Regions from separate parts of the Photobacterium sp. HL06 genome, predicted to be linked through region 1. Evidence: riboswitches for the same ligand, from Rfam matches in the RefSeq annotation. Region 1 holds a riboswitch; each other region holds the start of a gene.
What was found. Region 1 has a riboswitch for lysine ahead of dapA (4-hydroxy-tetrahydrodipicolinate synthase). Riboswitches for the same ligand answer to the same signal wherever they lie in the genome.
Positions count from the first base shown of each region.

Region 2: it holds a riboswitch for lysine, as region 1 does, so the genes downstream of both, lysC (lysine-sensitive aspartokinase 3) here and dapA (4-hydroxy-tetrahydrodipicolinate synthase) in region 1, are expected to answer to the same signal.
Region 3: it holds a riboswitch for lysine, as region 1 does, so the genes downstream of both, AC51G0_RS05105 (Na+/H+ antiporter NhaC family protein) here and dapA (4-hydroxy-tetrahydrodipicolinate synthase) in region 1, are expected to answer to the same signal.

Region 1 covers NZ_CM183914.1:1,520,233-1,530,091, forward strand. Annotated here, with positions in the region: gene AC51G0_RS07175 (succinylglutamate desuccinylase/aspartoacylase family protein) at 1-240, opposite strand, end outside; gene AC51G0_RS07180 (PLP-dependent decarboxylase) at 390-1,598, opposite strand; gene AC51G0_RS07185 (2,3,4,5-tetrahydropyridine-2,6-dicarboxylate N-succinyltransferase) at 1,598-2,368, opposite strand; gene dapA (4-hydroxy-tetrahydrodipicolinate synthase) at 2,353-3,285, opposite strand; lysine riboswitch at 3,376-3,549, opposite strand; gene AC51G0_RS07195 (LysR family transcriptional regulator) at 3,801-4,739, opposite strand; gene AC51G0_RS07200 (efflux RND transporter periplasmic adaptor subunit) at 4,919-6,169, shown strand; gene AC51G0_RS07205 (efflux RND transporter permease subunit) at 6,181-9,375, shown strand; gene AC51G0_RS07210 (hypothetical protein) at 9,375-9,746, shown strand.
Region 2 covers NZ_CM183914.1:342,098-351,956, reverse strand. Annotated here, with positions in the region: gene AC51G0_RS01720 (PglL family O-oligosaccharyltransferase) at 1-1,704, shown strand, start outside; gene AC51G0_RS01715 (pyridoxal-phosphate-dependent aminotransferase family protein) at 1,752-2,870, opposite strand; lysine riboswitch at 3,188-3,368, shown strand; gene lysC (lysine-sensitive aspartokinase 3) at 3,562-4,854, shown strand; gene metH (methionine synthase) at 5,096-8,767, opposite strand; gene AC51G0_RS01700 (cation:proton antiporter) at 8,963-9,859, shown strand, end outside.
Region 3 covers NZ_CM183914.1:1,022,467-1,032,325, reverse strand. Annotated here, with positions in the region: gene AC51G0_RS05105 (Na+/H+ antiporter NhaC family protein) at 142-1,743, opposite strand; lysine riboswitch at 1,839-2,021, opposite strand; gene AC51G0_RS05100 (H-NS family histone-like protein) at 2,393-2,791, shown strand; gene AC51G0_RS05095 (lytic murein transglycosylase) at 3,220-4,191, opposite strand; gene AC51G0_RS05090 (YcgL domain-containing protein) at 4,194-4,481, opposite strand; gene minC (septum site-determining protein MinC) at 4,705-5,367, shown strand; gene minD (septum site-determining protein MinD) at 5,389-6,201, shown strand; gene minE (cell division topological specificity factor MinE) at 6,208-6,471, shown strand; gene rnd (ribonuclease D) at 6,546-7,667, opposite strand; gene fadD (long-chain-fatty-acid--CoA ligase FadD) at 7,767-9,452, opposite strand; gene AC51G0_RS05060 (alpha/beta fold hydrolase) at 9,582-9,859, opposite strand, start outside.

The DNA.
Region 1 (9,859 bases):
TTGGTTGATGCCAAGAGGGTTAGCTTGAGGAACCATTACCACATCCCCTTGCGGCGGATGCTTGCGGAATAGGTCTAACAGCTGGTAAATAACGGCATTTCCCTGCACTTCGGCACCATGGATATTGGCCTGAATATAAACACGCGGGCCATCGCCCCGACCTTTAATATGGATCACCGGCACTTCCATCGGATCGCCGGTTGGCTGTTCGCCAACTTTGACAGTAGTTGTTTTTATCATCTGCACTGCCGGATATGTTGATCCGGCTCCTTTCCATGTTGTGGCAACAGCATAACACTTGGTGGTTAGAAGTGTATGCTGTTGCAGGTAACGCTGAAAATTGCTAGCCGTGACAGGGCTGGCTATTTACCCCTGAGCTCACTATTTGCCTAAGCTAAATAATGGCTGGCTGGAGCACTTGCTCGCACAACCTTCATACCTTCTCGAGAGAAAGTTAACTCAGCAGGGAGGTTGTGGCACAGGAAGTAGGGCATACTTTCGGTAAAACCATACGCTCCTGCTTGAGAGAAGATCAACCACTCACCACGCTGCAGGCCGCCTGGCAACTGTAAGCTGCCGAGGCAATCTAGCCCGGTGCAGAGGGCGCCGTGGATCTGGTAAGACCTAAGTAGCGAATCATCAGCTTGTAGAGTTTCAACTGGGAATGCTTGCTCTGTGAGTGCCGGACGCAGCAGGTGCTGGCTTCCGCCTTCAATGACGGCAAAGCGGACACCTTGGTTATGTTTGATGTCGGCCACTTTACTCGCATAATAGCCATAAGGGCCAACCGCATAACGGCCTAGTTCCATCCAGCACTCGCCAAGCTGGAACTCGCTTTTTAGCTGTGTTAGCCCTTGGCAAACCTGCTGCCAGTCAAGTTCTTGCTGTTGTCCGGCATAAGGGATACCAAGCCCGCCGCCTAAGTCGACAATCGGTTCTTCTATTTGCCAGGCATCAAGTAGGGCAGCAAGTCGCGGCATAGCCGCCCACCAGGTTTGCACTAGGGTATCGGCACAAAGGATATTGCCCCACTGGAAGCAATGCACGCCCAGCAGCTCAAAGTCGTCAGGTAGCGTGAAAGCATCCGGCATCCACTGCTCAGGTGTCAGCCCGAACGGGGTTGGAGAGCTTCCCCCTAAGACATTCATCTTGTCTTCTGGATTTTGAGCCCACGGCAGTTGCACCCGTAATAAGACCTGGACGCGAATTTGCTTTTCGCTGGCGATCTTGGCCAGATCATCGGCCTGCTGGTGACTCTCCAGCACAAAAATGCGGACGCCATGCTCGATAAATTCGGCCAGGTGCTCTGGTGTTTTTACCGGCCCGGTATTTAAAATACGTGCCGGGTCGACGCCTTGCGCCAAGACCTGATGTAATTCGCCTAAGCTCGCGACATCAAAGCCAAAGCCCCTGGCGTCAAGGGTTTGGATGATGGACGATAGCGGATTTGCTTTAACGGCATACCATAATCTGGCTGGCGCATCTGCAAGGTTTGCCAAGTGTTGATCGAGTCCATCAAGATCGTAGGCATAAAAGGAGTGTGGTTGTTGCTCGCTGGCCAGTTGCAGCGCTTTGCGAACGTGCTCAGTCAGTGCCATTAACGCAGTGCCTCTTCCAGTACCAGTGAAGCATCGCTGCTGTCATCCCGGTATTTGATGATAATCGGGCACTGTACGCTCAAACCCATCTTCTTGCCCCACTCACTGCTGGCAGGTCGGCTGCCCGGAACGACAACTGCGCCTTCTGGGATTGGTGCCCCTTTTGGTAACTGGCACTCATTGACCAGATCATAAACAGCAACAGCCGCAGACAGAGTAACACCTGGTGCCAGTACCGCTCCTTTTTTGACGACTATCCCTTCAACGATCACACAACCGGCCCCGATAAAAGCATCATCTTCGATGATCACAGGTGTTTGACCAACAGGCTCCAGCACACCGCCGATTTGCACACCCGCGGAGAGATGGACATTTTTGCCGATTTGGGCACAGGAGCCAACGAGGGCGTGGCTGTCTACCATCGTACCGCTATCGACATAGGCGCCGATATTAATGTAGGCCGGTGGCATGATCACAACGCCTGGCGCAACATAAGCACCGCGTCGAACCGCTGAACCTCCCGGTACCATGCGAACCTGTTCTTCCGGCCTGAATTGGCGTGGATTCAGGTTATGTTTGTCGACTGCGCCAGGGTATTCAGGCCCGAAGCTAACGAGTTCGCCAGCTGGAAAAGCGGCTAGGATCCCTTGTTTCACGCCAGCATCGGCGTGCCATTCTCCTTGTGGATCCTGGGTGGCGGTACGCACTTCGCCGCGCTCAAGTTGGTCAAGTAAAAGTTTCCAGTCTGGGGCTACTACTGATTCAGACATGTTTCCATCCATTGGTTTATTTTTAAATCGGCATTGATAATCGGGGTTAATTCTTGCATCTCGTCCATGTAAAGCGGGGGACGCAGTCCGGCGTTATTGAGACGACCCTGACGCTGCATCAGGGCTTTTACCGGGATTGGGTTAGAGGCACAGAACAAGCTGTTGCTGGCTTGTTGCCATAGGGCCTTGAAGTCTGGCGCTGGTTGGCTAAAGCTCTGGCGCACATAGTGCGCAGTGGCTTCGGGCCAGGCGTTGGCGGCCACAGATACCAGGCCGCAGGCACCGGCGGCAATAAAATCGACCAGCAGGCCATCATCGCCACAGAAATACTGTAGTGACGGGGCTGCGTTGTGGTAACGGGTGAAAGTCTCGACGCATCCACTGGCTTCTTTCACAGCCCATGCGTTGGAGTGACTAGCTAGTGAACTCAAGGTTTGTTCGTCGAGGGCGACACCGGTGCGTGAAGGCACGTTATAAATCATGCATGGCCATTGGCTGGCATCAAGTAGGCTGTTAAACCACTTCAACTGGCTAGCGGCACCAGGCTTGGCGTATAGCGGAACCGGTATTAGCAGGGCATCAACAGGATAACCTGCCAAGAACTCCAGCCATTGCATCTGTTGTTGCAGTTGGAAGCCGCCGACGCCCACCATGAGTGGAACAGAAAGCTCCAGTGCGCAGATATGGCGGATCACGTCCTGCTGTTCAGCAGCTGTCATCGCTAATGCTTCGCCGGTACTGCCAAGGATCAGGATCCCATTGCCAGCCGCTTCTTGCTCTTTTGCCAATTGGGCCAGGCTAGCAAAGTCAATCGACTCATCGGCGTGGAACGGGGTGATGAGGGCCGTCCATAAAGTAGTTTGCTGTAAGCGTGCATTCCCGGCAGCGGGAGCAGAAATAGAAGTTTGATTAGGCATCTCTCATCCGAACTTTTTAATATCAGTTCAGAGAGCTTGGTTTTGCGAAGGCACCAATGGCAATGAGCCACTTTGGGGCAATAAAGCACAAATACCAGAAGCTCTCCACCATAGGTGACAGTCCTGAGGATTCAGCCTCAGCAACCGGTAAGTCTTGCTTCCAAACGCAAAACACTTACCTCGGCGTTAATCCCCCTTATCTGCGGTCACGGGTACTTGGATACCTCGAGCAGACTACCTGGTTAACGCACCTCTTCTGATCCCAACAATACTTGGGATAGCTTGATTCAAACATCAAATGTAGATAGGTGTCAACAATATCGTGAATATTTATGCGTATAGACTATCGCTTTCTGTCATCGATAAGGCAAGAGGGGCTGGTGTGTAGAGAAACAAATCCATGCGAAAATGGAAGTTAATTCTTATCTGGGATTGCATAAATGCGGACAGGGTTTATCACTATACCCTTTTGGAGTCGCCAAACCAGCCTAATGCTGGTTTGGCTGTCGGCTTGTTTACGAGCAGACACACTCAAAGACTTCCCGGAGGTTTTGGTTCCACCGGGTAACGAATTTTTCCTGAATATGGTCCCTCAGCCATTGTAGGCCTGCATCCTTGTCCTGGCGTTTGTGCCACCACATTGAAACAGAGCCTCGGGGGATCTCTATCGGGCTGTGGGTGACGGAAAGCTTACCGCTGGCAACGTGCTTATAGGTTGCTGCTGCCGGTAGAATGGCAATGAGATCACTGTCAATGAGAAGGGGGGCTGCAGAAGCAAAGTGATTGACCGTAACGGCTACTCGTCGCGTCATCCCAAGCTGGTGCAAAGCCCTGTCTGTCGCTCCATAGCTATCGCCCGATAGCGAAACCAGCAGGTGATCGGCATTGGCAAACTCTTCAATGGTTAAATCCGGTTTTGCCAACGGGTGGTCTTTTCGCATTGCGCAAACGTGGCAGATATCGAGAAGGTGTGTTGAACGGATACTTTCCGGTAGCGGGGTAGTCGCCCCCATGACCAAATCCACTTCGGCATCATCCAAGACTTTTTGGGCATTGATGATGGTATAGGGAACCGCATGCAGGTTGATACCCGGCGCGTGTTCTTCAAAATAACGTCGTAAGTCCAACCAGACGGTATCTACGACGATATCGCTGACGGCGATCCTGAATGTGCGTTTAGCGACTTGGGGCTCAAAGGTATCAGGTTCAATAGCGCGATTTAGATCGTGCAGAGGATCCCGTATTTGATCCCAGAGGTTTTTCGCATAAGTTGTTGGCTGGATATTACGGCCGTCTTTGACAAACAAATCATCCTTCCACGCCCCCCGCATCCTGGCTACCGCGTTAGAGATCGCTGGCTGTGTCATTGATAACCGCTCAGCAGTACGGGTGATCGATTTCTCGGTCATGATGGTATCAAAAATGACCAGGAGGTTGAGTTCTTGCGGTCGCATACCTAGCTCCCTGCTTATGTATTGGAGTGCGATACATCATAGTATTTTATGTATTGGCTGGCTAGTATTGGTCAATACATCATAAAAATTTATGTGTGTGATAACAATTTAAAATTATTTGTGATGTGTTAGGCGGCATAGAATGCTCTCCATAAGAACTACATTCCATGGAGAATAAGATGAGAGCACAACAAGGATTACGGAACCTGGTGCTAGCTACAGTAGCTGCTGGTGTGCTGGTGGCCTGCCAGCCGCAGATTGGAGAGCAGGCCAGCCATGGCCAACCGCCAGCTCCGCAGATCACGGTTGCACAAGTGATCAGCGAGCGGATCACCGAATGGGATGAATTTACAGGTCGCTTGCAGGCACCGCAAACTGTTGAACTAAAGCCTCGAGTCTCTGGCTACGTTGAGCAAGTGGTCTTCGAAGAAGGCACATTGGTTAAGGCGGGCGATGTGCTGTTTTTGATCGATGCCAAACCCTTAGAAGCTCAGGTAAGTCGTCTGAAAGCTGATCTGGTTGATGCACAAAGTCAGGCGCTGCTGGCTCAGCGACAGCTTGCACGTGGCAAGCAACTGATAAAAAAGAATGCTATTTCTCAGGAAGAGCTCGACAATCGTGCTGCAAGTCAGCAGCAGGCAAACGCCAGGGTACAATCACGTAAAGCGGCATTGGCACAAGCCCAGTTGGATCTTGAATATACCCAGGTTAAAGCACCGATTTCCGGCAGGGTATCAAGCGCCTTGATCACGAAAGGGAACTATGTGACGGCAGGGCAGAGCCTGCTAACAACCCTGGTATCGACAGATACAATCTATGCCTATTTCGATGCTGATGAACAGACTTACCTGAAATACAAGCGTCTGGCACGTGAAGGCAGCCGGCTTGACTCCCATGACAGCAAATCACCAGTCTTGATGGGCTTGGCTGATGATCAAGGCTTCCCCAATGCCGGCCATATTGATTTTATGGATAACCAGGTTAACGAGCAAACCGGTACGATCCGGGGCAGGGCAGTGTTTGAAAACAGTGACGGGCGTTTCACTCCCGGTCTCTTTGCCCGGATTAAAGTGGCAGGTAGCGCGAGTTACCAGGGCATTCTTATTGATGATAAAGCCGTCGGTACCGATCTAAACAATAAATTTGTGTTGGTGTTAGATAGCGAGAACAAGGTCCGGTACCGCCCCGTTACGTTGGGGAAAAAGCATAATGGCTTACGCTTGGTTAAGGATGGCCTATTACCTGACGATACGATTGTGATCAGCGGATTACAACGTGTACGACCGGGCGCAGGGGTCAACCCTACCGAGGCTGCGATGGCCAGTGATGAAATATTGGTACAGATGCAGCGCCAGCAACAACGGGTGGATGCATTGCAAGCGGAAGTAACAATTGCCGCTAGCGACCAGCATTCAGGCAATCGCGGTTAGGGGGAGCAAGGATGAAGTTTTCTCAATTTTTTATATCACGGCCGATTTTTGCTGGCGTCATCTCGTTGATGATCATGATCGCCGGGGCGATTGCCGTATTTCAATTACCCATTACTGAATATCCTGAAGTCGTACCGCCGACAGTTGTGGTTACTGCGAGTTACCCGGGAGCCAACCCAACCGTAATTGGTGATACCGTGGCAACGCCACTGGAGCAGGCAATTAATGGTACAGAAGGCATGCTGTATATGTCATCGCAGGCGACTTCTGATGGTAGTCTCAGCCTGACAGTTACATTCGAGCTGGGGACGGATATCGATGACGCTCAGGTACTGGTGCAAAATCGGGTAGCCCGTGCATTGCCGCGATTGCCGCAGGAAGTGCAGCGCCTCGGGGTGGTGACTGAAAAGTCATCGCCGGACTTGACGATGGTCGTACACTTAACCTCGCCTGATGACAGCTATGACATGCTCTACCTGTCTAACTATGCCAACCTCAATGTGAAAGATGAGCTGGCGCGTGTCGAAGGGGTGGGTAGTGTTCGTCTGTTTGGTGCGGGCGAATATTCGATGCGAATTTGGCTCGATCCGCCCAAAATGGCGGCTCGTAACATGACAGCGATGGATGTTGTTAGTGCGATCCGTGAGCAGAACCAACAAGCGGCCGCCGGTAGCTTAGGTGCCCAACCGACTGCCGAGAACAATTTTCAGCTGCTTATTAACTTAAAAGGCCGACTAAGTACGGAAGAAGAGTTCCGCAAAATAGTGATTAAAGTCGGGGAACAGGGGCAAATTGTTCGCCTGAGTGATGTCGCACGTGTTGAACTCGGTGCAAATAGTTATTCATTACGCTCGCTACTTAACAACAAGCATGCGGTAGCAATACCTATTTTCCAGCGCCCAGGCTCAAATGCTATCGAAATTTCTGATGGCGTGCGTGCCAAAATGGCGGAGCTGAAAGAAACTTTTCCGCAGGGTGTCGATTATTCGATTGTCTATGATCCGACAGTATTTGTTCGTGGTTCCATTGATGCTGTGGTGAAGACGCTGTTTGAAGCTTTGTTGCTGGTTGTGGTTGTCGTCGTACTCTTCCTGCAAAACTGGCGCGCAGCAATCATCCCCCTAGCGGCAGTACCTGTATCTTTGGTTGGTACCTTCGCGATCATGCATGGTTTGGGTTTTTCGCTCAACGCGTTATCACTGTTTGGCTTAGTGCTGGCCATTGGCATCGTGGTTGATGATGCAATTGTGGTGGTGGAGAACGTTGAACGGAATATCGATGATGGGTTGTCACCAGTTGCGGCCTCTCGGCGTGCAATGAAGGAAGTGACGGGACCGATCATCGCCACCACCTTGGTGCTGGCAGCGGTGTTTATTCCGACGGCCTTTATGTCTGGCCTAACCGGTCAGTTCTATCGTCAGTTTGCCTTAACCATTACCATTTCTACGGTGATTTCAGCATTGAACTCGCTGACTTTGAGTCCAGCGTTATCAGCATTGCTACTGCGCAGTAAAGACGCACCGAAGGACGGCTTGAGCAAAGTAATCGATTGGTTATTTGGACGTTGGCTGTTTACGCCTTTCAACCGTTTATTTAATTGGGGGAGTAATACTTATACCAGTATCGTTAAGCGGGTGATCCGTGGTGCAGGTATTGTCATGGTGATGTATGCCGGGCTGTTGGTATTGACGGCTAATCAGTTTGTTGAAACGCCGACTGGTTATGTGCCTTCTCAGGATAAACAGTATTTGGTGGCTTTTGCCCAGTTACCTGATGCGGCATCACTGGATCGCACTGAAGCCGTGATCCGTGAGATGTCCCGTATTGCACTAGACCATCCGGGGGTTGAATCATCCGTTGCCTTCCCGGGGCTTAACATTAACGGGTTTACCAACAGCCCTAGTTCCGGGGTGGTTTTTGTGACCCTTAAACCGTTTGCGGAACGCCAAGAAGAGCACTTGTCAGGTAACGCGATTGCTTGGGCGCTTAATGGCAAATTCTCAAGCATTCAAGATGCCTTTATCGCCATTTTCCCGCCACCACCAGTAAATGGCTTGGGTAATATTGGTGGCTTCCGCTTGCAGATCCAAGATAAAGGTAACCTAGGTTATGAGGAGTTGTATGCGGTTACCCAACAAGTGATCATGAAAGCCTGGCAGGCACCGGAGCTGACTGGCGCCTTCACCAGCTTCCAGGTGAATACGCCTCAGATCGATGTGGACGTCAATCGTGAAAAGGCCAAGATGCAAGGTGTCTCCGTGGATGACATTTTTGCCACCATGCAAATCAATTTAGGGTCGCTGTATGTCAATGACTTTAATAAGTTTGGCCGTAACTATCAGGTGAATGTGCAATCACAAGACAGCTTCCGCCAAGAGCCAGAGCAGATTGCCCAGTTGAAAGTACGTAATGCTAACGGCGATATGATCCCCTTGGGGTCTTTTATCTCGGTTAACCATTCTGCAGGTCCAGATCGCGTGATGCACTACAACGGTTTCACTACCGCTGAGGTGAATGCGTCACCGGCACCAGGGTTTAGTACGGGCCAGGCACAAGCGGCAATTGAAAAAATTCTGGCTGAAACACTGCCACACGGTATGAGCTATGAGTGGACAGAGTTGACCTATCAGCAGCAGCTAGCTGGCAATACAGCAATGTATATCTTCCCGTTGGTGGTGTTGTTGGTATTTTTGGTGCTGGCAGCTCAATACGAGAGCCTTAGCTTGCCGTTGGCGATTATCTTGATTGTACCGATGACCTTATTGTCGGCGATTACTGGTGTGATCATCTATGGCGGCGACAATAATATCTTCACTCAGATCGGCTTCATCGTATTGGTGGGATTGGCAACGAAAAATGCCATCCTGATCGTCGAGTTTGCGCGTGAAAAAGAGCAGGAAGGGCTATCCGTACGAGAGGCAATACTTGAAGCCAGCCATCAGCGACTAAGACCTATTCTGATGACGTCGATTGCTTTCATCATGGGGGTGCTGCCTATGGTGGTGTCAACAGGAGCGGGTGCCGAAATGCGCCAGGCGATGGGGGTTGCTGTGTTCTCCGGAATGATTGGTGTCACTATTTTCGGCTTGCTACTCACCCCAGTGTTTTATGTGCTGATACGCAAGTACCTGGGAAGAGCTTCGTTGAAAAGTGGACAAGCAGCAAAATCTGATGTTGTGCCTGATGAGATGATTGAGGCTAACTAATGAATATCATTGACTATTTTTTGATTGCATCTTCACTGTCGCTAACTGCGTGTAGCTGGGTCGGGGTTGAATGCCAACCCCCGGCACTGATAGCAGGTGAATTGGCCTTTATTCAGGCGCTGGATGATGAACGGCAGTGGTGGCAATTTGATGGTATCGATACATTTGGGAGTGCTGATGTTGAACCTCAATACAGCAAAGATCTGCAGGCTAGTTTGATGTCTGAGCGCTTGCAAGATCCTAGTTGCCAAAGTGACGAAAGCATTGAACTGACGTTGGGCTCTGGTTGGACAATTATGCCGATTAGCGCCAGCTTGTGCGGGGTTGATTCAGGCAGTGTTGAACACGTTGCAGTGATCAATAGTCAATAATCTGGTGATAGCTTATGCCGTTGACTAGGATTTGAATCGGTTGATGGTTGTTGAGCATTAGATAGGTGAGGGGGAGAGGCTTGATGTTACGGCTTCTCCCCGTTACCAATTAC
Region 2 (9,859 bases), 1.2 Mb from region 1:
GGTGTGCTTTTTATACTTGCCATGCATTACTTCCAGCATAACCCGGGAGGCTCTGGGCTGGAGCTGTCATTCAATACCACTAGCTGGATCCCGTTCAGCTTTGCCATTGCCTTCGGTTTGTTGGAGATCTGCCGCCAGAAGACCTGGCGCTATTCACGCCTGACACTGATCCTCTTTGCATGCTGTACGCTGCTGACTATTCCTGCCTTGTACCCCAATGCTGTTGGTTCCGAAGTGATCAACCGACTATTAGGCCTGTGGGCCGGACTGTTATTTTTTATCAGCCTCCAGCAGTTCTCATTCAGTCAAAAGCAACGCCAGCGTATGCTGTGGATGATCCTGGCTGCGGTTTGGATCCAGGCCCTATTCGGTTGGTGCCAGTTTTTAGTCTTAGAGCCCGGCAATGCCATTGGTTATGACACCGTAGAAAACCGTCCTTACGGTATCTTCCAGCAACCCAATGTCATGGCCAGCTTTTTGGCTACCGGCTTGGTCTTGTCAGCTTATTTACTGACACGGATCCCGATGTACCGAGGAAAATGGTCATGGCTGCAACTGGTTCTGCTTCTGACCCCTGTTGTCACTATTCCTATGTTGGTTGTTCTCAGCTCCCGCACCGGTTGGCTGGGTGCCGTGGTAGGTACCGGGCTGATGATCCCGTACCTGCGCCGCTTTGCAGCCAAGGCGCAATGGCGGATGTGGCTATTGATGGTTGTACTTGGCCTGAGTGTGTCTTGGAACCTGAGCAGCAATAGCGGCTGGGCACCGTCAGATAATAAACTCAGCCTGGAAAGTGCACGTTCCATCCATATTCCGCAAGCCTTTAACATGTTCTTAAAACAGCCGTTAACAGGCTATGGCTACGGAACATTTGAGTCCTCTTTCATTACCCAAACAGCACAATGGCACCAAGCTGATCCAGAGCAACATTATGGCCTTGCAGCGCTCGACCATCCGCACAATGAACTGCTTTACTGGGCTTCCGAAGGCGGTATCGTTCCGCTCCTTGCCCTGTTGCTAGCCGCTGTTGCTGTATTTGCCAGAATAAAGAAAGCACGGGAGGGCACCCAGCTGGCACTGGTTGGCTTGTTTTTCCCAATCACCTTGCATACCCAGTTGGAATACCCGTTTTACCATTCACTGGTGCACTGGGCGATTTTCATTATTTTGATTTACTGGGTCGATAACCTAACAGCCAAATACTACAAGCTCAAAGCAAACTATGTACTGACTATCCGCTTTTTGGTCCTGCTGCTACCGATAGCCACAGCTAGCTATATGGCAACCACCTTGTACTCCGGCTATTTGCTGACAAAATATGAAACGACCCGACCTACCAATGTCGACTACCTGCTGAAGGTCAATAACCCTTGGGCCTGGAAAAATCGTTTTGAATGGGATTTGCACGTCACGCAGCTCCAACTTGGCGCGGCATCTAGCAACCCGGATCTGGTCAATGAGTATATTCAATGGGCCACTAAAAAAGCCGTGAACTGGCCGCGTCCTGCCCTATACCAAAACTTGATTGCAGCCTACCTGTTCCTTGGTAACCAGAGCCAGGCTGAACAAATCAGGCAGGAGGCCAAATATTTGTTCCCTGGCAACGACTTTACCTCCAGCGAGGCAATCCCGGTTTTAATTAAACCTGACTCTATCGCCGAAGACCCCAACCATAGTGCAGAGACTTCAGGCTCACCCAGTTAACGGCACCTGCAAAAACGGCTACCGAGGTAGCCGTTTTTTTTTCACCATTATTTTAATGTCGTTTCCAGTGCCTTTAGGCACAGGGCGACATTTTCACTTCTTGCCGCATAGCCCATCAGGCCAATCCGCCATGCCTTTCCGGCAAGCGAACCAAGGCCGGCACCGATCTCTAGGTTATAGCGTTCAAGCAATGTTTTACGCACGAGTGCATCATCAACACCATCAGGAATATGCACGGCATTTAACTGTGGCAGGCGGTGAGCTTCATCCACCACGAACTCAATGCCCAGCTTCTCCAGCCCCTCACGCAACTCTAGGTGAACATCCTTATGGCGCTGCCATGCATTTTCCAAGCCTTCATTTTTTAGCAAAACGAGCGCTTCGTGCAAGGCATACAAGCTATTGACCGGGGCTGTATGGTGGTAGCTCCGCTTACCTTCACCACTCCAATAACCCAAGACCAAGCTTTGATCGAGGAACCAGCTCTGCACCTGGCTCTTACGGCTTTGGATTTTATCTACGGCACGCTGTGAGAATGTCAACGGCGACAGGCCTGGTACACACGACAGGCACTTCTGGCTACCTGAATACACGGCATCGAGCTGCCACTCATCCACCAGCAGAGGGACACCACCCAATGACGTTACAGCATCAACAATAGTCAGGCAGTCATGCTGGCGTGCAAGCTTGGCAATCGCCTCGGCATCACTCAATGCCCCAGTAGAGGTTTCTGCGTGCACGAAAGCGACAATTTTTGCATCTGGGTTCGCCTCTAGTGCCTGTTCAACCAATTGCGGATCAACGGGCTCGCCCCATGCGTTATCTACCATCACGGCTTCACCGCCACAACGCTCGACATTTTCACGCATACGATCGCCGAACACGCCATTGCGACAGACTATCACTTTGTCACCCGGCTCTACCAGGTTAACAAAACAAGCTTCCATACCGGCACTGCCCGGTGCCGATACCGCAATCGTGAACGTATTTTGTGTTTGGAAGGCATACTGCAGCAACTGCTTCAGCTCATCCATCATGCCTATAAACAACGGGTCTAGGTGGCCAATCGTCGGACGGCTTAAGGCCTGTAGAACCTGCGGGTAAATATCTGACGGCCCAGGGCCCATTAGTGTTCGTTGTGGAGGATAAAAGCTACCGATTGTCATTATTGTATCTCCCTTTAGTAAGAGTTCGGTGATTCCCTGAAGTGCTGTGGTAGGGCGAGAATGTTGCTCCCAGCGGTACGCTTGCCTGGAACACAAAAGCGTACCGTTTGGTCTTCACGCAGTTAACCAGTATTAAAGGAATTTCGTTTCGAAGCAAGCAATGTAACCAAGCAACGTAACCAAGCATATAAATAGCCCGTCGTATTTATTGCAATTTCTTTGCATAAATTCTCATGTTCCCATTGACAAGCAAGTAACAAATTCGCTTCAATAGAGATCGTTTTTTGTTCATCCTGATGATTGGAATACCATCAGGTAAAAATAGAAGAGGAGCGTTACCCAGGTATCTATGGTTGCGGGGCCCCACCCCTAAGCAGCATAGAGAGGGGGAGTAACGCCGAGATACTGCTGGACAGGGGGCCAGTAGTATCGGCTATGAAGGTTGAATCCTTCTGGCTGTCACCTTTCTCTTTTGAAAGGTGGGGAGCTTCTGGTTGTAGCGCTATCAATACGTCTCGCCTACCTGCTCTCCTGACAATTGGATGTCGGGAATATCCTCCCGAGTAAATTCCCTATTCTTCGTTATAATTTTACTGTTATTGGGAGACTTACTTTGAGCCCTGTAGTTAATAATGCCACAGCCCTGACTGTCGCTAAGTTTGGTGGAACCAGCGTTGCAGATTTTACTGCAATGAGCCGTAGTGCCGCCATCATCAAACACAACCCAGCCGCCCGTATCGTTTTGATCAGTGCCTGCTCTGGTGTTACCAACCTGCTTGTCGAGCTGGCCAACGGCGTCAATGATGCAGCCCTTCGCCAACAGCTTCTGACTCGCCTGAAAGAAATACACCATGGTGTCATCAGTGAGCTGAAATCGCCTGAAACCGTGACCTCTGCGATAGGTAGCTTGCTAGACTCAGTCTCAACCCTGGCTGAACAAGCGGCAATACAGCCTAGCGCGCAACTGACCGACCAGCTAGTTTCTCATGGTGAGCTACTATCAACCCACCTGTTTACTCAGATCCTCAACGAAATGGGCGTCGATACCGTCCGTTTCGATATTCGTGACATTATGCGTACCGACAGCCAATTTGGTAAAGCGATCCCTCAGCCAGAGGTGATCCGCCAGCTGGCAGCCACGCAACTACAGCCACTATTGGAGAAGCAGGTGGTGGTCTCGCAGGGTTTCATTGGCTCGGATAGCGAAGGGACGACCACTACACTGGGACGTGGCGGCAGTGACTACAGTGCCGCACTGGTGGCTGAAGCAACAGATGCCGCAACGCTGGAAATCTGGACGGATGTACCCGGCATGTACACCACCGATCCCCGCATTACCCCGGCGGCTAAGCCCATTAAAGAGATCAGTTTCAGCGAAGCCTCTGAAATGGCAAACTTCGGGGCAAAGATCCTACACCCTTCAACATTGGTTCCGGCTGTTCGCCAGCAGATCCCGGTGTTTATCGGCTCATCAAAAGCACCGGAGCAAGGTGGAACATGGATCCGTGAAAGCGTCAATAAGGCCCCACTATTCCGTGCACTGGCCCTGCGCTGCAACCAGACTATGGTCACGCTAACCAGCCTGAATATGTTCCATGCCTATGGTTTCTTAGCCGAAGTGTTTCGCATCCTTGCCGAGCATAAAATTTCAGTGGACCTGATCACTACCTCAGAAGTCAGTGTCTCACTCACCCTGGATCAAACCGATACGGGAGGCGGCGCGCCTACACTACCCGAAAAAGCCGTCGAAGAGCTCAGCAAGCTATGCCGTGTTGAGGTTGAACAAGGCCTATGCCTCGTTGCTCTTATTGGTAACCAGATGAGCAGTACCAAGGGTTCAGCAAGACAGATCTTTGGGGCGCTGGATGACTATAACCTACGCATGATTTGCTACGGTGCCAGCCCGCACAACCTGTGTTTCCTCGTTAAGGAGCAAGATGCAAAATCTGTGGTGAAAACACTGCACCGCAAAATTCTTGAGTAACTCAACCGAACCTGGATTGTAATAACAGTAAAAGGGCGCCTTGCGGCGCCCTTCTCATCTTAATGGCTAATACCAATCAGCATAAGTACTTGATCATTCTTGCTGGTTAAAATCACCTATTACTACGTCAGAATTTTTGTAATTAGAACCACTAGTTACTGCAAATTCTTCCTTGCCTTAGGTGATTTTTCCTGCGCAATTATCTGAACACTTACTTATCCCGATTGGTATAACTCTGAATTTAAAGGTTAGGCCCCAGCCACTTTTCTGCTTCAACCAGATCCCAGCCTTTACGCTCAGCATAGCTATCACGCTGATCGGCTTGGATCTGTGCCACCGCAAAGTAGCGAGATTCCGGATGGGAGAAATACCAGCCCGATACCGCCGCTCCCGGCCACATTGCAAAACTCTCTGTCAGGGTCATACCCGTATTTGCCTCGGCATCCAGCAACTTCCAGATCTCGTCCTTCTCGGTATGTTCAGGACAAGCCGGATAGCCCGGCGCAGGACGAATACCTTGATACTTCTCGCGGATCAGATCGTCATTATTCAGATCTTCATCAGCCGCATAACCCCAGATTTCCTTACGCACCATTTTGTGCATACACTCAGCAAATGCTTCAGCCAAGCGATCAGCTACCGCCTGGATCATAATGGCGTTGTAATCATCGCCCTTAGCCTTAAACTGAGCAGCTATGTCATATTCTCCGATCCCGCCAGTGACAGCGAAAGCACCAATCCAGTCAGCCTTTTTGCTCTCTTTCGGCGCAATATAATCCGACAGGCAGTAGTTTGGCCCCTTGGGTTTGTTCGTCTGCTGGCGCAAACCACGCAAGGTCGTCAGCACCTCAGTACGAGACTCATCGGTGTAAACCTCAATATCATCACCGATATTGTTGGCCGGGAACAATCCACAGACACCATTGGCCTTAATCATGCCGCTTTGCTCAATCTCATCCAACAGCTTATTAGCATCATCAAATAGGCGCTGCGCTTCTTCTCCCACCACTTCATGGCGTAAGATGGTTGGGTATTTACCACTGAGCGACCAGGTCATAAAGAAAGGCGTCCAGTCGATATACTTGCGTAATCTAGATACTGGGAAATCATTAAACGTGTGGATCCCGCCTTTTGCCGGAACGGGTGGCTGATAGGCCTCCCAATCGATATCCACTTTGTTGGCTCGGGCTTCTTCCAAGGTGATCGGGGCGGTACGTGGTTTTTTACGGGCATACTGATCCCGCACAACCTCGTACTCTTTCTCTAAACGTTCAACAAACTTTGGCCGCTGTTCATCAGAGAGCAAAGCAGAACATACCCCAACGGCACGAGAAGCATTCGAAACATAGACTACCGGCGCGTGGTAATTTTCTTCAATCTTCACAGCTGTATGTGCTTTAGAGGTGGTCGCCCCCCCTATAAGCAATGGTAAATCAAAGCCTTGGCGTTCCATCTCTTTCGCCACATGTACCATCTCATCAAGCGATGGAGTGATCAGGCCGCTCAGGCCAATAATGTCGACATTCTCCTCTTTCGCAACTTTGAGGATCTTATCGCAAGATACCATCACGCCAAGATCAATGATTTCGTAGTTATTACACTGCAGTACGACACCGACAATATTCTTCCCAATATCGTGAACATCGCCTTTTACTGTCGCCATCAAAATCTTGCCGTTCGAGCTACCGGCCTGTTTCTCAGCATTAATATACGGTTCAAGATAAGCAACAGCCTGTTTCATGACGCGCGCTGATTTCACTACCTGCGGCAGGAACATCTTGCCTTCACCGAACAAATCACCAACGATATTCATCCCGTTCATCAACGGGCCTTCAATCACTTCAAGTGGCTTGCTTGCATTTTGGCGAGCTTCTTCCGTGTCTTCGACAATAAATTCCGTTATACCTTTGACCAACGCATGTGAAAGGCGTTTTTCGACATCCCAGCCACGCCATTCTTGTGCACTGCGATCATCTTCCACCGCACCACTGTCACGGTATTTCCCCGCAATATCCAGTAAACGCTCAGTACTGTCATCTCGACGGTTAAGAACCACATCTTCGACAGCTTCGCGCAGCTCATCCGGCAAGTCATCATAAATTGCCAGCTGGCCGGCATTCACAATCCCCATGTCCATGCCGTTCTTAAAACAGTGGTACAGGAACACGGCATGGATCGCCTCCCGCACCGGGTTATTTCCCCGGAACGAGAAAGAAACATTGGATACACCGCCTGAGACCATGGCATGCGGCAAAGTACGCTTGATATCACCAACGGCTTCGATAAAGTCGACAGCGTAGTTATTGTGCTCTTCTATACCCGTTGCAACCGCAAAGATATTTGGATCGAAAATAATATCTTCAGGCGGAAAGCCCACTTCATCGACCAATACACGGTAGGCGTTGGTACAGATTTCAATTTTTCGCTCTCGGGTGTCTGCCTGGCCAACTTCGTCAAATGCCATCACTATGACAGCCGCACCATAGCGGCGAAGCAGCTTAGCCTGGGCAACAAACTTTTCTTTGCCTTCTTTGAGCGAGATGGAATTAACAATCGGTTTGCCCTGGACACATTTCAAACCCGCTTCAATGACTTCCCATTTCGAAGAATCGACCATGATAGGGACTTTCGAAATCTCAGGTTCAGTTGCACATAAGTTGAGGAAACGAACCATTGCCGCTTCCGCATCCAGCATGCCTTCATCCATATTGATATCAATGATCTGTGCACCAGCTTCTACTTGCTGACGAGCCACTTCTAACGCTTCATCATACAACTCTTCTTTAATTAAGCGTTTGAAACGAGCTGAACCAGTAACATTGGTACGTTCACCGACATTGATAAATAAACTATCAGCTTCAATGGTTAACGGCTCTAGCCCAGAGAGACGACAAGCAGTAGTAATTTCGGGTAATTGACGAGGGGTCACATCACGAGTCACTTCGGCCATTTGACGGATATGCTCAGGGGTTGTCCCACAGCACCCACCGACTAAGTTCAGGAAACCACTTTGCGCCCACTCTTTGATATGTGCAGCCATATCTTCAGGGCTGAGATCATATTCACCAAAAGCATTTGGCAGGCCGGCATTCGGGTGAGCAGAAACGGCGCACTCAGAAATTCGTGATAACTCTTCAACATACTGACGCAGCTCATCAGGGCCCAAGGCACAGTTCAAACCAAATGAAATAGGCTTAACATGGCGTAGTGAGTTGTAGAAAGCCTCGGTCGTCTGGCCTGATAACGTACGTCCGGATGCATCGGTAATGGTACCGGAGATCATCACTGGTAACTCAATACCCAACTCTTCAAAGACACTTTCAACAGCAAACGAACAGGCTTTTGCGTTCAGGGTATCGAAAATGGTTTCGATCAGGATTAAATCAGATCCCCCCTCGATAAGAGCACGGGTAGACTCAGAGTAGGCTTCAACCAATTGATCAAAAGTGACATTTCGAAAGCCAGGATCATTAACATCCGGAGAGATAGAACATGTTCGGTTGGTCGGGCCAAGTACCCCGGCAACAAAGCGGGGTTTTTCGGGTGTTTTTGCCGTCCATTCATCAGCAGCCTGGCGGGCTAGGCGAGCAGCTTCAAGGTTAATTTCTGCGCTCAGGCTTTCCATATCATAGTCAGCCATGGCAATCGTGGTCGCGTTAAAGGTGTTCGTTTCCAGAATATCCGCACCAGCCTCTAAGTACGCAGCATGAATATCTTTGATCAATTGGGGTTGTGTCAGTACCAATAAATCATTGTTACCTTTAAGATCGGAATGCCAATCTGCAAACCGTGCTCCACGATAATCATCTTCTTCCAGCTTATAGCCCTGGATCATGGTACCCATGCCACCATCAATGATCAGGATCTGCTGCTCTAATCGCTTCTGTAATAATTCCTTGCCCTTTAACACCACACTACTTCCCTTCTCTAATTTTACAGCTGAATAACATCCTACCACAGTCCATATGGAAATCTAGACGTCTAAAGTTGTTTTCGACACCAAAACAAAGGCAGAATCTAGGAAAGTTTTCTATAGCTATCATCACGTGATGGATTTATATTTTGTCACAATTTCACTCTTTACTCTTAACCACATTGAGGTTGACGCATGTCGGTCTATAGCACCCTCTGCTTCCTTGCTGCCGCTGCAATGGTAATTGCATTTATAAACAGCAAAATAGGAAAAATGCAGACAACTATCGCCATCACTGCCGGTGCATTGGTATTGTCACTGGGCATTGTTATCGCAGGTCAAAATGGCTGGTTCCACCTTGAAGATATCGCAGCCGAGCAACTTGGCGAAATTAACTTTGAGAGTTTTCTGCTAAAAGGGATCCTAGGTTTCTTGCTGTTCGCCGGCGGGTTGGGGATAAAATTGCCCAATCTCGAAGATCAAAAGTGGGAAATCACGGTACTGGCCTTGGCGGCGACCCTTTTTTCAACTTTCTTCATTGGCTTTGCATTATGGGGGATCTGTCAGCTCCTCGGTATTCAGCTTGATCTGATCTACTGCCTGATCTTTGGTTCGCTGATTTCTCCTACCGACCCAATCGCTGTATTGGCTATCGTCAAAAAACTCGATGCTCCGCGACGTATCTCGACCCAAATTGAAGGTGAATCACTGTTTAACGATGGTTTTGGACTCGTTATTTTCGTCACCTTGTTCACCATCGCCTTCGGCGGCGAAGCGCCTACAGTATTAGGGGTTGGCCAGCTGTTCTTGCAGGAAGCGGTTGGGGGAATAGCCTATGGCTTTGTCCTTGGCCTGTTATTCCATTACCTGATCAGCTCCACCGATGATCATTCGATGGAGCTACTACTGACCTTAGGTATTCCAACTGCAGGCTATGTCTTCGCGGATGTTATCCATGTATCTGGACCACTTGCCATGGTGGTTTCCGGAATCATGATTGGTAACTGGACCCGCTATATCGGCTTTTCCAAAGAAAGTGAAGATCACCTCGATCACTTCTGGGAGCTCGTCGACGAATTCCTCAATGGCGTG
Region 3 (9,859 bases), 500 kb from region 1:
ACTGCCGAAATGCTACAGAAAATAGGGCCGAATTGAAAGCACCCGGATCAATCAAACAGTAACAAATACTGGCTCGCCGTTGATGCAAAAAAGCCTGCAATCAGATTGCAGGCTTTTTATCAACATAGAAGCGGCGAATGACTAGCTTTTCATCTTCGCAGCAAGTGCTGTCGGACGGCGAGATAGCCACATCAGCAGCAGGCACACCAGAATAAAGGTGATCGTCGCGGCCATAAACGCCACAGCCATTGAGCTTGTCAAACCCAGAACCAAGAAACCAACCGTAGATACAAACGCAACAGACACTGCGTATGGCAGCTGAGTAGCGACGTGATCAATATGGTGGCAGCGAGCCCCGGTCGAAGACAGAATAGTGGTATCTGAAATCGGTGAGCAGTGATCACCGAACACTGAACCTGCCAATACCGCACCCAGCATTGGTAGCATCAGTGCAATTTCCGTCGCAGCAGCCAGATCACCCGCAATTGGCAGCATGATACCGAATGTGCCCCAAGAGGTACCGGTTGAGAACGCCATCAGGCCAGCCAGCAAGAACAAAATTGCCGGTAGCAGCATTGGATTGATATTACCCTGCACAAGCGTAGACAGGTACTTACCTGTAGCCATATCACTGATCACGCTACCGATGCTCCAGGCAAACAGTAGGATCAGGATTGCACCAAACATTGACTTCGCACCAATCCACAGCGTTTGAACCACATCCGCCATTGGCAGACGCTGGCGTAATACCGGGATCATCGCACCGAACAGACCCACCAAGCCACCATATACCAGTGACATACCCACATCGGTATTCTCGAACGCACCTAGAATGTTAAAGGCAATACCATCAGCAGCCAGCGCCTGGGACCCAGTAAAAATCATAAAGAAGAAGGTTGAGAAGATCAGGGCAACAATCGGCATGATCAGATCAGAAACTCGACCGTTATCGCTTTCTTCAATTTCCAGCTCGTCGTTTAGATCTTTCGCCAAGCTATCATCATCGCCTTCATCGAAACCACGGCCATGGCTAGCCTGCAGTTCATGCTTTTTCATTGCACCAATATCTAGCTGGAACCAGGCAACAACAAATACCATTAATAAAGCAAAGACAGCATAGAAGTTCATTGGTGCTAATTGGATAAAGGCACTTAGCGCTGAATATTCCGTTACGCCGTGTGATACCAAGATCCCGCCAATAAGCGTAATAATGTATGCGCCCCAGCTTGAAGCTGGCATCAGCACACACATTGGTGCTGCGGTTGAATCGAGAATATAGGCAAGTTTTGCTCGGGAGACATAAAAGCGGTCGGTTACCGGACGAGAAATAGATCCTACTGCCAAGCTATTAAAATAGTCATCGACAAAGATAAACACACCCAGAAAAGCAGCCAGTAGCTTTGCACCACGCTTACTTTTGATTTTTGTTTGCGCCCACTCTGCAAATGCACGAGTACCACCTGAAAGGGTCAGCAGTGCTGTGGTCATTCCTAATAATATAAGGAAAGCGACAATGCTCATATTCCAGCTGTTGATTGCGCCATCATCAATGAAAAGTCCTTTCGCCGTACTACCTACATATTCTGCAGTTGCACCAAACGAAAAATCTGTCAGTAACAATGAACCTAGAAGGACACCAACGCCTAATGAAACCAATACGCGACGTGTCAGAATCGCTAAACCTAATGCCACAAGTGGCGGCAAAAGTGAAATGGATGAATGGGAAAAATCTACAATATTCATGATCTCTACTACAACCGATCCTGGTTGGAGATCTACTGCTGAACACGACATCGTCGCGAGAGAAGAGCATAAGAAAAGGATGACCCCTATTCCGACCCCACAGTAGCGCTCCATAGTTAATGTAATTAATACTATGGCAGTGCTGCCCCTATTCGGTGACAACCCCAGCAAGAAGGAATGATAAGCCTTACTTACTTCGGCATTGGCTCCTTTTGCAGACCATCAAAGGAATCACCCTCCAATCTGCTACTTATAGACAATGCGCCTCTACCCTTAGTCAAGGAATGGCTAATTCTACGGGATAGCGATTCATTTGCAACAAGTTACGATGAAAACTTTAACAGAAATAGTGAATAATCTTGCTCAGGTGCTGGAAAAATAAACAAAAACCCTACTATTCTATACCTTTTAATATGAAACAGAACGCACCGACATAATCAGTATGCTGTCATTGTATCCCGATTAATTGCACGAAAGGCATGGATAACAATTATTACAAATGAGATTTTATGAACCTAATTAGGAAAAATTTAATATCAGGACAGATATTTTATTTGGCATCAGGCTATTAAAAGTATTATTATTGCAATTATTGATTCGTGACTGCTATTATTATTTAAAATAGTTTTAAGCCAACAGGAAATTTAAAATGTCTGATGCAATGAAAGCGCTGTTAAACCTTCGTAGCCTTCGCGCACTTTCTCGTGAATATACTCTGGAACAACTTCAAGAAGCTCTTGAGAAACTACAAACTGTAGTGACTGAACGTGAAGAATCTGAAGCTGAAGAGCGCGCAAAAGAAAGTGAGCGTAATGAGAAACTGGCTCAGTACCGTGAAATGCTTCTAGCTGACGGCATCGATCCAGAAGAATTACTAGCGAGCCTGAGCAAAGCACCTAAAGCAAAACGCGCTGCTCGTCCTGCTAAATATAAATTCATTGATGAAAACGGCGAAGAAAAGACCTGGACTGGTCAAGGCCGTACTCCAAGTGCACTGAAGAAAGCACTTGATGAAGGCAAAGCTCTGGAAGAATTCGAAATCGAATAATTGCTGAATATAAGCTGAACAAAAGCCTGGTAAAATACCGGGCTTTTTTATATCTATAATCCTAAAGAGTAATAAAACAAACAACTAAAGTAGCTGTAAATCCTTTAACCCCACATTAAAAAGTAACACTGTGTCGTACCCATTCGTCATATAGATTGATATACAGATTGATAGCAATACGATAAATGGATCCCAGTACAGACCACTCACAATGCACTCCCAACGCTGCTTCAGCCCATCTTGGGCCTACATCGATGCATTGGCTTCACCGATGACAATAACTTCGCTTATTCAATCTTACCTGCCCAAGAATGCTTACACGACAGATGTGAATAATTCAGTTGAGACGTAATATTTACTCTATAAGCCAGAGAAAAGTACAAACAAAAAAAGCCAGACTTAATGTCTGGCTTTTCCTTGTCTAACTGTTACCGAATTCGGTCTGCTAGATGGCTAACAGCAAGGGCAAAATAATGCGATCTATTCCACTTTAACAAGGCTTGGTAATTTCCATAAACCAAATATGCCCTTCCATGACTATCATCAGGTTGAATAAGCCAAGCCTGAATATCTACATCAGGTAACCGCTGTCCATTCAATCTTCTTACGCCTAGTTTTTGCCATTCCGACAGAGGACGACCTTTTTCCTTTTCCACTCCCATTACCGAGTCATTCATACTACTCGGTAATTTTACTTGCCTTCCCCAGGTATATTTGTCATCCCAACCCGACTTATTCAGGTAATTGGCTGCTGAGGCAAACACATCAGCCTCAGTGCTCCAAATATCGATCCGGCCATCATTATTACCGTCTACGGCATAAGATAAAAATGAAGTTGGCATAAACTGTGGCTGACCCATCGCCCCAGCCCAAGAACCTTTCATCTTCTCAGGACTAATATGACCTTCATTCAAAATTTCTAAGGCCGCCATAACCTGCTTGCGGAAAAAAGCCTCTCGACGACCTTCATAAGCCAATGTCGATAAGGCTTCAATGACATTGTAATTACCCATCAGGCGTCCAAAGTTACTTTCGACCCCCCACAGGGCGACAACAAACCTCGGTTGAACACCTAATTGCCGACCAATTTTATCCAAAGCCGTTTTATGCTTCCGATATAGCTGGTTAGCTTGCTCTACTTTCCAGTCTGGTACTGCTCGAGGGATATATTCGTCTAAGGTCAACTTTCTTTCTGGCTGATTCTTGTCAGCCTTTACCGCACGTTCAGTAAATTTAATACCTTCGAAAGCAGAGTTGATTATCGACTCTGAAATTCCATTTTCACGGGCCTCAGCTTTGAGCCCGAGAACATATTCGTCAAACCCTACGTCAGCGGCCAATACCGAAGACGAGATCCCTAAACCTAAAGCCACAAGGGCCGATATCAATCGCTTGCGCATAGTTACCCTTTATGCATTTTTTCGGCTTTGTCAGCCTTATATTGTTCCAGCAAATTTGTCACTGGTGGTGGAACCTGAAGGTAATAGCCAACCGTTCCTAGTGCTTCTTTCACCTTGTCCACATCAGCCAGCGCTAATTTACGTCCATTATCGAGCTTCAGCACCATCACAAACTGAGGAGCTCCAAAAGTTGCCATCAGACTATCAGGAACCTCTGAAAAGTCGTCTTTGGTGTTGATATATAAATATGTGTTTTCTTTTTTAGGACTTTTGTAAATTGCACAAAACATCAAAAATAGCCTGTAAGTTAAAGCTTTCACCTAATTCAGACCGCAATATTGCGAAATCATTCCCTCCGATAGCCACTACTGAGCCACGCAGATGAGACGCTTGTCTGAATTTCCAACGCTAAAGCAAGGATAGCTTGCTGATATACCCTTGGGAATATAACATGCAAGTATCTATGTGATAACGTACCTTAACGGCTAATTAAGCGACAGTCATTGAATGAGTATGACAAAACCAGCAGAACTAAAAGGGAGCTCTTTCACGCTCTCGGCCCTGCATCTCGTTGACGGGGACATCGAAAAGGCGACAGACTTCTTAAAAGAGAAAGTCAATCAAGCGCCTAATTTTTTCGCCGCTGCGCCTGTCGTTATCGACATCAGCCAAGCTGGAGACAGTATCGACTTCAGCTTGCTGAAAACAGAAGTCCAAAATGCGGGAATGATCCCTGTGGGGATCAGCGGCTGTAAGGATACTCATCACCAAACTCAGGCAAAGCGCGCCGGGTTTGCTATTATGAATGCGGCAAGGCAAACCAAACCGGCAAAGCCCGTTATGGAGCCGACCAAAATCATTCGTACACCGGTTCGCTCAGGCCAGCAGATTTATGCCAAAAATTGTGACCTGGTTGTCATGAACCATGTCAGTGCCGGAGCAGAGATTATTGCTGATGGCTGCATCCATATATACGGCACAATGCGTGGCCGTGCGATTGCAGGGGCCAGCGGCCAGCAACAGGCGCGTATTTTTTGCCATAATTTACAGTCTGAACTAATTTCCATTGCCGGAAACTACTGGCTAAGTGATAAAATCGAAGCTGAGTTCTGGGGTAAAAGTGTCGTTATCTCACTTGCTGAAAATAATTTAAACATAGAGCATTTGGCTTTATAACGTTTGATAAGGAATTTATAGATGGCGCGTATTATCGTTGTTACCTCGGGGAAAGGTGGCGTTGGTAAAACAACTTCCAGTGCAGCTATCGCATCAGGCCTCGCCTTAAGCGGCAAAAAAACTGCAGTAATTGATTTTGACATCGGCCTGCGTAACCTTGACCTGATCATGGGTTGCGAGCGCCGTGTCGTATATGATTTTGTCAATGTGATTAATGGTGAAGCCAACCTTAATCAGGCGCTGATCAAAGACAAGCGCGTTGATAATTTATACGTTCTGCCTGCTTCACAAACGCGTGACAAAGATGCACTGAGCCGAGACGGTGTAGAACGTATATTAAGTGATCTGGATGAAATGGGTTTTGAGTTTATCATCTGTGACTCACCAGCCGGTATCGAAACCGGTGCACTCATGGCACTTTACTTTGCTGATGAAGCTATTGTGACAACCAACCCGGAAGTCTCTTCAGTACGCGATTCTGACCGTATCCTGGGTATTCTCGATTCTAAATCACGCCGAGCAGAAAATTCGCTAGAGCCAGTGAAAACACACTTGCTGCTTACCCGCTACAACCCAGCTCGAGTTACCTTGGGCGAAATGCTGAGCGTCGGTGATGTTGAGGAAATCTTGCATATTCCACTATTAGGTGTGATCCCTGAAAGCCAGGCTGTACTCAACGCCTCAAATAAGGGTGAGCCCGTTATTTTCGATAAAGAATCTGACGCAGGTATCGCCTATGAAGATACTGTTGGCCGCTTGATGGGCGAAGAACGTCCATTCCGTTTCTTAGAGGAAGAGAAAAAAGGCTTCCTTAAACGCTTATTTGGAGGCTAATTCACTATGGCTTTGCTAGAGTTCTTCCGCCCCAAAAAACCGACGACAGCGAGTGTGGCGAAAGAAAGGCTGCAAATTATCGTTGCCGAAAGGCGTACTGCCAACCAAGGCACGCCTAGTTACCTGCCACAGCTAAAGCAGGACATTCTTGAGGTGATCCGAAAATATGTCGAAATCACCCCCGAGCAAGTGAGTGTGAACCTGGATCAGAAAGAAGAAGATTTATCTGTTCTTGAGCTCAATGTCACGCTGCCGGACGAAGAGAAGTAGCCTACCGCCCTTTATAAAAACGCCCCGGTTGAGAAACCGGGGCGTTTTATTATTTAAACCTGCTTCTGAAGATATTATCTATCCAATAACGGCAACACGCGTTCTTCAAATAATGCCTTGCGCCAGTTTTTTAGCATATCCGGTAGTTCATCGACAGGCCTTTGCTTCTTCCAGGCCCATGAAATCAATTGGTTAACTTGTTTTTTGGATGCCAGAAACTCTGGCGCCAAGCCAGTTTCCGCTTCGACTTTACTGACCTCGTCTTTGATTCGCTTCACCAACTGCTTGTAGCCAGCCAAATCAACAAGACGGACAATTTTATCCGGATAATCCTGGGGAGACATATCTTCAACGTCATAAACCATTTTTAGCAAACGGCTAGCATGGCGCTGGATCTCCATGTTATCGAAGCCTTCTTTGGCCATCACGGCTTTTGACTTAATGTTATAGCGAGCCAGCTTCCAAAGGTGCAGTTCTTTCACCACAAAGTTCAGGGCCAAATCACGCTTGCGGGCTTCAAGTAACCGCCACTTCGCCACTTTTTGCAACACTGCCAGCTGCTTAGGCTCTAGCTGCCAAGCATTTTTTATATCTAGGTACACCTTATCCGGGTCAACTGATTTCATCCGTTTAAGCATCAGTGAGGCACATTCCTGCTCTAATGCTTCCAGCCAGTCTTTCTCTTCAACCTGCTTCAACAGCTTCTGATACAGCGGTAACAGATAAAAAACGTCTGCAGCGGCGTAGTCTAGCTGTTTTGCTGTCAGCGGGCGGGCCAGCCAGTTAGTCCGTGCTTCGCCTTTGTCCAGCTCAATACCCAAGAAATCATTCACCAAGGTACCAAAGCCAGCAGAAACACCATAACCAAGAAAAGATGCCATAACCTGGGTATCGATCATCGGAACCGGTAGGCACCCGGCGTAATGCTGGAACACTTCAAGATCTTCTCCACAGGCATGCAATACCTTGGTGACAGACTGGTCCTGAAGCAGCGCCCATAATGGCTCTAAATCATCAATCTCAAGCGGATCAATCAAAGCCAGGCTATCCCCATCAAACAGCTGGATCAAACCCAGCTTGGGATAAAGGGTGCGGGTGCGGACAAATTCCGTATCAAGCATGACAGCCGTCTGGTTGCGGGCATGCTCACATACTACTTCCAGCCGTTCAGTTGTTGTTATGATTTCAAAATTCACAGCAAACCTTTAATTAACATCAGTTATAGATAACCGAAAGAAAGTGCCGGCATGGTAGCCGGCACTCAAATTAATCTCATTGTAACCTGAATTTACAGGTTATGCTTCTTGTGCCTGCTTGTCAGATTCCTCTCGCAACGCCCGACGCAAGATTTTACCGACATTGGTTTTCGGCAGCTCTTCACGGAACTCCACCACCTTAGGGACTTTATAACCCGTCAGGTGCTCGCGGCAATGCATCAAGAGCTCATCACGCGTCAGGCTTGGGTCACGCTTGACCACGCAAACTTTCACCACCTCACCCGACACTTCATGCGGAAGCCCAATCGCGGCAACCTCCAGCACTTTGGTGTTCAGCGCGACAACATCTTCAATCTCATTCGGGTAGACGTTGAAACCCGATACCAAGATCATGTCTTTCTTACGGTCAACAATGTGCAAAAAGCCTTCATCGTCAAAACGCACGATATCACCGGTAGAAAGCCAACCATCCTCTGTCAGGACTTCTTTAGTCGCTTCCGGACGCTGCCAATAACCCTGCATAACCTGAGGGCCACGAACCTGCAGCTCACCCGTCTGATCGTTTCCGAGTACATTGCCCTCGTCATCGACAATGCGAACATCCGTGGAAGGTACTGGTAGGCCGATGGAACCATTGTAGTCGACAAGATCATACGGATAAGCGGCAACCAACGGCGAGCACTCGGTCAGACCATAACCTTCCAGTAAGTAATTATTGGTGATCTGTTTCCACTTGTCAGCCACTGCACGCTGCACGGCCATCCCCCCGCCTACCGATAGGCGCAAGTTGCTGAAATCCAGCTCGTGGAAATCTTCGTTGTTGACCAGTGCATTAAACAGCGTATTCACCCCGGTGATCGCGGTAAACGGATAACGCTGGAGCTCTTTGACAAAGGTCGGAATATCGCGCGGGTTGGTGATAAGCAGGTTTCTTCCGCCCATTTCAACAAACAGCAGGCAATTTACCGTCAAAGCAAATACATGGTACAACGGCAAGGCAGTCACAATCAGCTCGCGCCCTTCCGTCAGAACCGGGCCATAGGCACCCTTGGCCTGCATCACATTGGCCAGCATATTGCGGTGAGTCAGTATCGCCCCTTTCGCGACGCCAGTCGTCCCACCGGTATACTGCAGGAAGGCGGTATCATCACCGGACATAAACGGCTTCACATACTGCATCCGGCGACCTTTGCTCAGCGCTGCGCGCATTGAGGTCGCATGAGGAAGGTGGTACTTCGGCACCATCTTCTTAATGTATTTCACCACAAAGTTAACCAGCGTGCCTTTCGGGCGAGAAAGCTGATCACCAAGGCGGGTCAAGACGACGTGCTGGACACCGGTGTTTTTCACCACTGTCTCTAGCGTGTGCGCAAAGTTCGAAACGATAACAATCGCCTTTGCACCAGAATCATTTAACTGGTGTTCCAGTTCTCGTGGGGTATACAGAGGATTGACGTTAACCACAACACAACCAGCACGAAGAATACCAAACAGCGCAATGGGATATTGCAGCAAGTTCGGCATCATAACGGCAACACGGTCACCTTTCTTCAGCTTGAGATCATTTTGCAGATAAGCAGCAAAAGCACGGCTGCGCTCTTCCAGCTTACGGAAAGTCATCACCTGCCCCATGTTGATAAATGCCGTCTGATCTGCGTATTTCTGTACAGATTGTTCAAACATCTCAACCAGCGACGGATATAAATCCGGGTTGATTTCTGCCGGTACATCTTCCGGATAGCGGTTAAGCCAAACCTTATCCACTTTGCACTCTCCTTATTCTAATCTGGCGTATACGCCAACAATTTGCTGTAGGGGAATAATTTAAACAACTGTTTATAACCACCATTACAACACAATTAACAAATGATTAACAATAACTGATTGGACCAGTTACTTGAACTTTGAAGTGAACACCATTATATGCCCACTAACAGCACGCGGGCTTTCGATATGACAGTGATGGCCACCGTCAACCTCAACCTGGATGCCGTGCTGCAACCAAAGGCTGCCCGCCTCCGGTCGCTTAAGTTCACTAAATCCGCTCCGACCAAGAATCAACAAGACCGGGCACTGGATCTGTGATGTCAATGCTTCTGCATGCTCTTTGGCCATTCGGTACAGTGAATCACAGCGTAGCCTGTTGTCATGGCGCCAAAACCAATATTGAC